Regions from separate parts of the Pedobacter sp. AC402 genome, predicted to be linked through region 1. Evidence: riboswitches for the same ligand, from Rfam matches in the RefSeq annotation. Region 1 holds a riboswitch; the other holds the start of a gene.
The links. A riboswitch is a leader RNA that binds a small molecule or an ion and turns the genes downstream of it on or off. The one in region 1 is predicted to bind fluoride.
Positions count from the first base shown of each region.

Region 2: linked by a shared signal. The riboswitch ahead of AC0IWE_RS21880 (voltage-gated chloride channel family protein) and the one ahead of AC0IWE_RS15865 (phosphatase PAP2 family protein) in region 1 are both predicted to bind fluoride.

Region 1 is NZ_CEEDAI010000009.1:1,161,548-1,167,194, forward strand. Features, by position in the region: gene AC0IWE_RS15850 (efflux RND transporter permease subunit) at 1-877, opposite strand, end outside; gene AC0IWE_RS15855 (TolC family protein) at 885-2,276, opposite strand; gene AC0IWE_RS15860 (four-helix bundle copper-binding protein) at 3,821-4,159, opposite strand; fluoride riboswitch at 4,387-4,455, shown strand; gene AC0IWE_RS15865 (phosphatase PAP2 family protein) at 4,498-5,052, shown strand; gene AC0IWE_RS15870 (EamA family transporter) at 5,057-5,470, shown strand; gene eno (phosphopyruvate hydratase) at 5,529-5,647, shown strand, end outside.
Region 2 is NZ_CEEDAI010000011.1:661,865-667,511, reverse strand. Features, by position in the region: gene radA (DNA repair protein RadA) at 1-67, shown strand, start outside; gene AC0IWE_RS21895 (DUF4920 domain-containing protein) at 395-829, shown strand; gene AC0IWE_RS21890 (branched-chain amino acid aminotransferase) at 1,314-2,378, opposite strand; gene AC0IWE_RS21885 (tryptophan 2,3-dioxygenase family protein) at 2,508-3,473, opposite strand; fluoride riboswitch at 3,539-3,601, shown strand; gene AC0IWE_RS21880 (voltage-gated chloride channel family protein) at 3,620-4,897, shown strand; gene AC0IWE_RS21875 (transposase) at 5,014-5,613, opposite strand.

The DNA of each region.
Region 1 (5,647 bases):
AAGTCGAGGCGTCTGCTGTTTTGACCACAGGAATATACACAGACCGTTTCCCGTTGATCAATGCATAATCCACGGTAACATCCGCTGCATCGGCAACCCTTGCCACATCCCTTACCAATATTGAAACGCCGTTTTTTGTAGCTATTGGAATGTTGTTGAATTCATCGACCGTTTTAACCAGGGAGTTCATAGAGGTCACCATCATGGTATTGTCCAACCTTAGATTTCCCGAAGGAGACATGACATTGAACTTGGATAAAGCCCCTACCACCTCGTCCGGAGTCAGATTATAACTCCTTAATTTGCTCGGATCTACACTAATGGTAATCGAGCGGGAATTGGCACCGAATGGCGGTGGCGCTGAAAGCCCTGCGACAGAGGAAAACATGGGCCTGATACGCGTTGCCGCCATATCATAGATTTCTTTCAGACTGCGGGATTTGGCCGAGAGTACAAGCTGGCCTACTGGCAGTGAAGAGGCATCAAAGCGGACCACCTGCGGAGGCAAAGCGCCTGGAGGGAAGAACTTCATGGCCCGGTTAACCTGCAAGGCAACCTGGGCAGAAGCCTCTGCCATATTGGTGCTTTCATAAAAACTCAGCTTTAGCATCGTCAAACCCTGAATGTTTTTGCCGGTAATATTCTTAACGCCATTAACATAAAGAAACTGATCCTGTAGACGAGTGGAGAAGAAGCCCTCCATCTGTTGTGGAGACATACCTCCGTAGGATTCAATAACATATATTGTCGGCGAATTAAGCTGGGGGAAAATATCTATTGGGATCTTCAGCGCACTGAGAACTGCAAAGAGCAGTAAACTCGCGGTGATCACCACTGTTGTAATCGGCTTTTTCAGGGCCGAGGTAACCATTGACATATCTTTATTATTTTAATGTGTTTAACAGTGAATCTACTTGGTTGGTGGCGATAGCCTTTTGAAAAAGCGCCCGGATGTACAGATATTTTGCGTTGACAAAATCGGTTTCTGCACGGTAAAGGATGGTCAGGGCTGCATTGAGCTCAATGATGTCGGTCAGCCCGTTCTTATAAAGCGAGAGCTTCTGGCGATACCCTGCGGCCGCTGCCTTTAGCTGGTTTGGTATTTCATCGAGTCTTTTATGCGCGGTACTGATCTCAAGGCCTGCCTGAAGGGCGGCATTTGATAACATTAGCCGCTCCTGCTGTAGTTCCTTTAAGTAAAAATTGCTACTGGCCTTTTGGGTCCTAAGCTTCAACTGACGCCTGCGCAGATCAAATAAGTTATAACTGATCCCTACGCCCACGAGGTAATTTTCCCGTTGCCATTCCAAGCCATTCGAGAGACTGTTGAAATTATCATTGGCATCAATGCTTGATCCCCTTGACCAGGCAGCAGCTTGCAGGCTTACCTTTGGATTATAGGCTTTTTTGACCAGGTTTTCCTTCTCAACGCTGCTTAGATAATTGCTTTTGTAGAAATCAAGCAGCGGATGGCTTGAACTGTCGGTCAACTTTACCGATAGGTTTACCTCAAGCGATTTTAGCCGATCCAGGATCGTACTGTCAGCGACAATACTTTCCGGATTTAGCCCGCTGATTGCTGCAATGTCGAGCTGAACCTGTCTGTAGGTATTGTCCATTTCAATATAGTTCAATCTTGATTTGGAGAGTTCGGCCCCTGCGATACTGGTATCCACACCCGGACGCACACCGCTTCTGGCAAGGGATAAAATCGAACGGTTGATCTGCTCATTGCGACTGATATTGCTTGCTTGAATGGATAGCATGTCCTGAAGCTTTAGTAGACTCAGGTAATCATCAATAGCGATGGCCCTTGTCTGGTATCGGCGCTGGGCAAACTTGGATCGTTCAACGACAAGTTCTGATTTGGCGACTGCATTCTGAGCTTTATAGGCACCAAAATTATAGACCTCCCAATCAAGGGAGACAATACCAAGATTAGTAAGTGTAGCCTTGGTAGTGCTTTCAGTCCTAACACCTCTGGAATTGGAAGGAACAATACCAAAGGCCATGTATGGCCCTGCAACATTATTGTTTGAGCCCAGATCTGCCTGATAATTAAGCTTCAGATTTGGAAGGGCATTCGCCGCGGTCTCTCTTAACTGGGCGGCACGTATATCAACTGTTGCTGAATCAGCGGCCAGTGAAGGTGAAAAAGCGGTCACGTGATCGATCAGATCAACGATCCCGATGGGCTTTGGGGAGGTTTGGGCATGGCTTTCCAGCCCCATATATAAAAGTGGGAACAAACAGAAAATCTGTTTAATACGGATCATGTCTTTAAATTAAAATTTAAGGAAAAAGATTTGACGGACGTCTTGGACAGGAAACACGGTGATTAACCGGCCGTCGTCACTTCATCATTTGAAGGACCTGTCAATAAAAGAAAATTGAGATAAATCTCAGATCCGAAAGACCTGGTTGGAAATATAAATTGGGACTGATCCGGCAATCCTGTATCTGATCTCAAGAAAATACCTGTTTAGGTTAGAGGCTAAAAGCGAAAGCCCCAAAAATAAGATGACGCCGATAAGAAAAGCTTCCAAAACAGGAAGCACGGTTTTCTTGCGTTCATCAAGGATACACTTAAATTGTCTGGTAATTTTTGAATCCTTTCCAAGCGGAGAAAAGCTACCTTTGTACTGCGCAGCTGATTTTATTCCCCGGGCGGACTCTAAAAGGGAGAGGTTGGATAAAAAAAAGATATTGCCCAAAGAGATAATCAGGTACAGCAAGACGACTCCAATTATAGAGCAATTTGGTACCTGCTTAACTTTCAAACCCTTCAAATTTAACAACCTAAATATATAGGCGCTAAAATCTGCATTAATCTAAAAAGATGAGAGGATAAACCGCAACAAAACCGTTACAAAATATCAACAAATATTAGGTTACGATATTTCTCACCCTACTTTCGATTGTCATCGAATAATTTCTTTTTCCTATACTGTCCCTCCATCTTGTTGTTCAAAACTTTATCAAAATTAACCACAGCTTCACAATGCTCAAAAAGGGTCGAACTTCCGCGGGTTGACCCTACTAAGTGGCAATATGAGGCATCTAAAAAGTATGCCTCTTATTTTTTAAACATTAAGAACTTGAAAATAAGTCACTTACAATAGATTAAATTGAATTTTTCGGTTCGAACTTTTTAGAATTTTCCCTAAAATTAAGATATACCGCAACTATTTATAAAACACCAATTGTCTAGACATCAGTGTTGAACTCCATAAACTGCTATCTAATTAGCCAAATAAGCATGTGGATTAGTTTCAATTGCGAACATCGATCAGCTTGAATATTATTCAATTATAGGATAAACGGGGGGAAATCCGTTTGGTCTAAATTTTTTTACAATTATGCGCAAATGCCATGTAGCTTGCATTTAATTTAGAAGGTACATACCCTCGGTTTAACAACGTGATTGATTTAACACCGCCATTGAAATGAAATTTGTATTTTTTGTTTTTTGAAATAATTTGATGAAGCGGGAATTGAAAGTTCATGCATTATTTAATGCATTCCTCAACTCGCATCTAGCCTTCATTTTCATAGAATTCGAATTATCAAGTACTCATCATCAAAAACTGAAATTCTTATTTGAATAATGGAATGAGTTTATGAGAATCATATCCTAAAAAACCCATTTTTTTAAGGCTAGAGAAAGGACATACCAAGAACAACCTCAAACCTTGGTAAATATCAAATAATGAGGGAATAATGAAAATAAAATGAATGGAATAAATTTGCCTATTTATAAAAATGAAAGGGCAACTAGAATGCTGCCCTTAATCAATTAATGCTCACGGTGATTGGCATCTTAAGCAGCTACTCCTGTCATTCTTCTGCATTCTTCCGCACAAGCCTTACAAGCATCTGCACATTCCTGACAATGCTGGGTATGATGATTACTACACTCATCTCCGCATTGCTGGCAAATATCTGCGCAAATACGGCAAATGTCTTGAGCAAAAGAGCTACCCATACTCATCAATTGAGCGGCAGAGTAGCAGATGGCTGCACATTGCATATCAAGCTCAATACACCGCGCCATCATTTTCACGTCTTCTTCCTGAGTGCATGAACTTGCACAATGATTGCAAATTGAAGCACACTTTAAGCATGCATCAATACAGTTTTTCCATTCATGGTATCCCATAACTTTAATTTTTTAGGGTTATAAAAAAAATTCCTATATAGATAACATGGTTATTTCCAGGCGGTTTCATTTTGTTTAAGAAAAGCTTTAATCCCGTGATATGATGCTTGTTTAAACGGTAGAAGAATAAGAAACTGGTTCTCGTATTCAAATAAGGAGGAATAGTGATAAATTAAATTCTCAACACCTACTTTAAGATTTTGCACATCATTTTATTAGTATTATATTTGCAATACGGAAATGGTGTCCTTCCGATTCAACCGCTTTTTTCAAAAGCTGATGGCGCCTACAATAGAAATTCCAGCAGGTAATAAAATCTGCCGGTCAAAGTATTGTAGGTGAAAAAATTAAAAATAAATTCTCAACTCTTATTGCTGGCAGCTATCTTAATTGCGCTTGTCTTACTTTGTCTGTCTGCCAAAGTGAGATCAGTGTTAGCAATGGTCCTGCCGGTTGAAACTGAATGGTTCTTGTGGATAAATCAGCACCATAATGCATTCTGGGATACGATCATGTACTGGGCCAGTGATAAGCGTTTTTGGCTTCCTTTTTATGCCTTCATTATTTATTGCCTCTTCCAGAATTTCTGCAAAAAAATTTGGCAGGTTCTTATTACCATTGCGCTACTAGTTGCTAGTGCAGATCAGATTGCTTCAGGACTGATTAAAAACACCGTTAAGCGTCTACGCCCTTCCCATGAACCGAATCTAACTACGATCATTCATTTAAGTAAAGCAGGTGCGGGTGGGATGTATGGATGGCCATCCGCTCTTTCATCACCTATCTTCAAAAGCATTCTTTCCGCTGGTTCGGCATTTACCGGATCATTGCCGGAGCAACGGTTCTTGTACTCATTTACTTTGGAATTATTCAATAACGGAAAATTAACATAAAACTATGTGGTGGATCTACGCGCTATTATCAGCTTTCTTTGCTTCCCTTACGGCCATCTTTGCAAAAGTCGGCGTAACCAATGTCAATTCTGATTTGGCTACTGCCATACGAACGGTGGTAATACTGATTGTAGCCTGGGGGATCGTAATGGCCAGAGGCGAACTTAAAGGAATTACGGAACTGTCAAAGCATAACCTGCTATTTCTTTTTTTATCTGGCCTTGCCACCGGCTTGTCCTGGATATTCTACTACAAGGCTTTGCAGATCGGGAAAGTGTCCCAGGTCGCCCCTGTTGATAAGTTGAGTGTTGCCCTAACTATTATACTTGCAATGGTGTTCCTGAAAGAAGCTCTTACCCTGAAAGTATTCTTTGGTGCCCTGCTGATCATTGGGGGAACACTGGTTTTGATCTTTTGAGAAACTCAATTATTTGTAAGCAACCGAAATACTAAAAATCAATATAAAACAAAAAACTATGAAATTAACTAAAATTCATGCCCGTGAAATTTTGGATTCCAGGGGCAATCCGACAGTAGAAGTAGAAGTCACTCTTAACGGAACAACAGCAAGGGGTATTTCTCCATCCGGGGCAAG
Region 2 (5,647 bases), on a different contig from region 1:
AAAGTATAACCTAGAAATCAAAGCGGTAAGTAAAATAGAAGAAGTTTTTAGTCTTGTTTTTGGCTAATAGTTGGGGAAACAATTCAACAACATTCCCCATATAGAAGAAAAAATTCCACGGTTCCACAATTTTGGCAAAAACGATATAAAAAGGCAAAACAAAATAAACTGCTTATTATTAGCGGTTTACATCTAAAATAAAAAATATAGATGGATTTGGATTAAGCTTTGCCTAGTAACGTATGTTCTATGAGGCCATAGAACTTTACGAAAATGGGATGATTTTTCCCCGTTGGTGGACACCAACGGGGAATTTTTTTGCCTTTAATTTATTTAAAGAAAAATTAAATAACTTTGATTCAAGATAATAACCGGAACCATATAATAAATAAACATGAAAAAGATCATTTTGAGTTTAAGCCTTTGCCTATCTGTAGCATTTGCATTTGCCCAAACCGCTTACAACGGACAAAAATTCGGAGAGGAAGTTAAACCCGGAAATGTAAAACCCGCAGCAAAAATGGAAGCTGCAATGGGAGACAAAAAAACGGCAGACATGAAAATTGAAGGCAAAGTGGTAGATGTATGTAAGAAAAAAGGTTGCTGGATGACCCTTGAAATGCCAAATGGTGAACCGATGCGGGTAACATTTAAAGATTATGCCTTTTTTATGCCAATGGATATTGTAGGCAAAAAAGTTGTTTTAGACGGCTTAGCTAAAAAACAAACAATTTCTGTGGAAACTTTACGTCATTATGCGGAAGATGCAAAAAAAACTCCTGAAGAAGTAGCAAAAATTACAGATCCTAAAAAGGAGCTTGCTTTTTGAAGCTAAAGGCGTGGTAATTTTAGATAAATAGGTTTAAAATCTGAAATCCTAATATAGAGGCTGAAAAAGCTTAATTGTCTCCGTTTGTAACGAGGATCTTGAGGTAAGCATTTGCAATGCGAAAATAGTTTCTTTAACAGCGATAAAATCGCTTTTCTCGTACATCCTTCGTTACAAACAAGGACGATGTAGTATGATTATCTATGAATTTTCTGTGCTTCCATTGCAGAAACTATCTCTAGTTCATTACCGAATTACCAAACACTTACAATTGATAAGTACGAAGCAATCCTGAAACACACGCTAGTGTAGCGATCGTTATAAGATTGCTTCGTCGGTTGAAAAAGCCTTCTGGCTATGAAGATACCCATAGGATATTCATTTCCTTGAAATAATGTCATTCATATTGATTTTATACAATAAATTCTCCCTCACGATGACATATATATTAAGATACAACCTCCTACTATTGGATAAGATTTTATTACAAAACCCAATTCCAGCCAAACTCATCAGGAGCTAAGCCGTAACGGATATCGTTTAATTTTTTAGCAATTCCATTGGAAATGTGCCTTGTAGATGGATCAGTTAATTTATAAATCTGACCATTATAACCCATTTCGCCAACATGCGTAACTGTAGCAGCAGTTCCTGCAGCAAATGCTTCTGTTAAGCTTCCGTTTTCAATTCCCTCGATCACCTCTTTAACAGAAACCCTACGCTCCTCAACCTCAACACCGGCCTCTTTAGCCAGCTTAATAATTGTATCGCGCGTTACGCCATCTAAAACTGTACTGCGTACTGATGGGGTAACCAGTTTACCATTAATTACAAAAAGCAAATTTGCGGTTCCGGCTTCTTCGATAAATTCGTGTGTAACAGAATCCGTCCAGATTAACTGATCAAAACCTTCTTTTTTAGCCTGCTCAAAAGGGTATAGTGAACGGGCATAATTTCCGGCAGTTTTAGCAAAGCCAACTCCACCTTCATCTGCACGGGTAAATTCAGTTTCGATTTTAACTTTTAAAGCACTGCTATAATATGGACCGGTTGGTGTGGTTAATAAGGCAAATTTATAAGAATCAGATGCTTTTACCCCTAAATATGGGTCCATGGCAAACATTACCGGACGGATATACAAAGCGTAATCTTCCTGGTTAGGCACCCATTTCTCATCCACATTGATTAACGCTGCCAAACCTTGCATAAAAATTTCTTCAGGGATACCTGGCATCGACATCCTTGCCGCTGATTTGTTAAAGCGTTCGAAATTTTTATCAGCACGGAAAACACTAATCTTTCCGTCGGGTTGACGGTATGCTTTTAATCCTTCGAAAATTGCTTGTCCGTAATGAAGTGCTGAAATTGCAGGGCTCATAGGAATGGGGCCATAAGGAAGAATCTGTAAATTTTTCCATTCGCCATCTTCAAAGTCGGCTGTAAACATGTGATCGGTAAAAACCTTACCGAATGGTAACTGCGAAAAATCAGTAACAGCCAAACGGGTTTCGGTTGCATTCGTGATTTTTATATCTAATGTCTCGGTCATTGTATTTGAATTTTGAATGAGTGAATGATCGAATGATTGAGTATTTTACCTGCTCATTCTTATATTCAATCATTAATTATTTCGCGCAAATTAAGAAAAAACGTGCTTTTTTAATAGCTTTTTATAATATTAATCTTTGTTTTTGAGTGTTTTAAGTACACTAAGCACCCATCCTTTGCCCCACTCTTCCATTTGTTCATCCGTCCATAAGAAAGGATAGAAGATTCTTTTTTGAAAACGCGGAGGCAGGTATTTTTGCCAGTTGGTTCCTCCTGTTGCGGCAACATCAACAGGATCTTTCTCTAAATAACGTACCGCCGATTTATAATGTGATAAAGGCCATTCTACGTTTACATATAAATCTAATTTGCGCAGCTCTTCTGCAAGTGCTGTAACATCTGCTCCATTTGCCTGTAATTGATGATATAGCGCCGAAAAATTAGTTAGTGTACGATCTTTTGCCAGCTGCAGAAACTGAGCAGCATACTTTTTAATAAACTGTTTAAGGGTTAAGGTTTGTTTGCCCGAAGCCAGCTCAGTTGCCCCAAATTTCCAATAAATATTTTCAAACTGCTCTTCTATTGTTGCAGTGCTTAAAGCTACACGTTTAGATTTATCAACCAGGCGGATAAAATCAGTAGCACAGATTTCAATCATCCTATACTGCCCCGATTGGAACCCACTTGCCGGTAATAGCGACATGCGGAATTTTAAAAACTGTTCTTTCTCCATACCATCAACCATTACTTCAAAAGATGTGGTTAGGGCATTGAAATAAGCGTTAATGCGTTTTACGCGGGCAGTAAAAAACTCAACCGTTAAATTTTCATGCTCAGCAATCTGCCTGCACTCGTGCAAAGCTAGTTTAAAATAGAGCTCGGTAATCTGATGGTACATGATAAAGATTTCTTCATCAGGAATTGGTGTTTTAGGGCTTTGCAAACTGAGTAACGTATCCAGATGGATATAATCCCAGTAGGTTAGGAAATCGGCATATAAAAGGCCATCGAGGTAGGAGGCCATATCCTGCCCCATTGCGGTATACTTTTCTTGTAATTGGTTTAATTTGTCTTTTATTTCTGGTGTGAAATCCATTGTTTGAAGTTAGCTGGTACAAAGGTGATAAAGATTTTGCAACAAATAACTAAATTTTATACATTTGAAACCAAGGCGATGGGGTACCGCCAAAACCGCCCAAACAGGCTGATGACTCCTACGATTTTATTTAAAATTGAATTCAAATGCCTGTTAAAAAATTAACAGAAGGATTTCTTCTGTCTGTTCATCGCTTTATTAAATTCGACTTCGGATTACTCTTGATTAGTACACTTAAGTGGTTGCTGATTTCTGCGCTACTAGGGGGGCTTATCGGGTCTGCTTCAGCCTTGTTTCTGGCTACTTTAAACTGGGTAACCAACTACCGCGAACAACACCTCTGGATCATTGCCTTTTTACCTTTAGCTGGTATTAGTATTGGTTTGGCTTATCATTATTGGGGCACAGCAGTGGTAAAGGGAAACAATCTCTTAATTGAAGAGTTACAATCGCCTAAAAAGATCATACCAATTGTGATGGCTCCGTTAATTTTTGCCGGCACAATTATTACCCATTTATTTGGAGGATCAGCCGGAAGAGAAGGTACTGCTGTTCAAATTGGTGGTGCATTTGCCGATCAGTTTACCAAACTATTAAAACTTAATGCCAGAGACAGGAAAGTTATTCTGATTTGCGGCATTAGTGCTGGCTTTGCCTCCGTTTTTGGAACCCCATTAGCTGGTGCCGTATTTGGGTTGGAGGTTTTTGTGGTTGGAAGTTTAACTTATAGTGCAATTCTACCTTCGTTTATTACCGCAATAATTGCCGATTATGCATGCAAGGCCTGGGGCGTTGGCCATACCCATTATAGTATCTCTGTAATACCTGAACTAAACTCGGTTAACCTGCTGCTATCATTAGGGGCCGGTATATTGTTTGGACTTACAGCAAGATCTTTTTCTGCCTTAAACCATGGTTTATCCAAGATTTTCAGTAAAATTAAGTATCCGCCGCTTCGTCCTTTTATAGGTGGAATAATTTTGATTGGCATTATTTACCTGATTGGAAATACGCGTTACATTGGTTTAGGGATACCTGTTATTTCAGCCTCATTTACACAACAAGAAGCTTACTATACCTTTGCCATTAAATTATTTTTAACAGCTTTAACATTAAGTGCCGGGTTTAAGGGAGGGGAAGTAACCCCACTTTTTTTTATTGGAGCAACATTGGGTAGCTTTTTGAGTTTTTTTATTCCATTGCCATTGGGATTGCTCGCGGGAATGGGTTTTGTAGCTGTTTTTGCAGGCGCAGCAAATACTCCGTTAGCCTGTATTTTTATGGGTGTAGAGTTATTCGGAACCTCCTCGGGAATTTACATCGCCCTTGCCTGTGTTACTGCATACCTGTTCTCGGGCCATACCGGGATTTATCAATCACAAACGATTGGGGCCCCGAAACATTTGTTGCTGAAGAGGCGTTGAGGGAACGGGGTGGATAATGTAAATAAAAAGCCTAGGCCATGGAACCGTAGTCCTAATATTTCTTAAACTAAGGGAACTGGCTTTGACAACCTTCTAAAGAATTGCAAAGAAGGTTGTCAAAGCTCATCAAACCTCATACTATTATTAAGGTCTGTATGAAATTCTATATATTCTTTTTTTCCGCCAAACCAATCCAGTACTTCTTGCTTCTTTAATTTACTATCTGTATTCAATAAAATCCTGTTGTACGAACTCCACTTCCATTCTCTAAAATTTACTATAAGGTTGTGTTTCTGGGGATTTGTATGAATATAATAAATGAGCCTAATTAAATAGAATTCATCATTTATCTGGGCGCGCTTGAAGGGCGTTTGAAACAACGTACCTATTCTTCCATGCTGAATATTGAATGCCAATGCGTAAGATTGAAAAAATATTCTGAATTGTTTGCTTACAATTTCATGGATTGAAAAATTGCTAATTGAATCTAAGACCTTTAAATTTTCTTTAACCTGGATCAGCAGATGAAAGTGATTTCCTAATAAACAATATGCATATACATTTAAAACATTAGAAAGGTACTTGTCGAGCTTTTTCAGGAAAAACTTGTAGTTAGCATCTGATTTAAAAAGCGGTTGCCTATCTATAGATCGGTTATAAACGTGATAAAATTTCCCTTCTTCAAATTGAGTATAGTAATGTTCGGTTTTTGCCATAAGCGTGTTGCATAAACCAAGATACCTAAAAAAC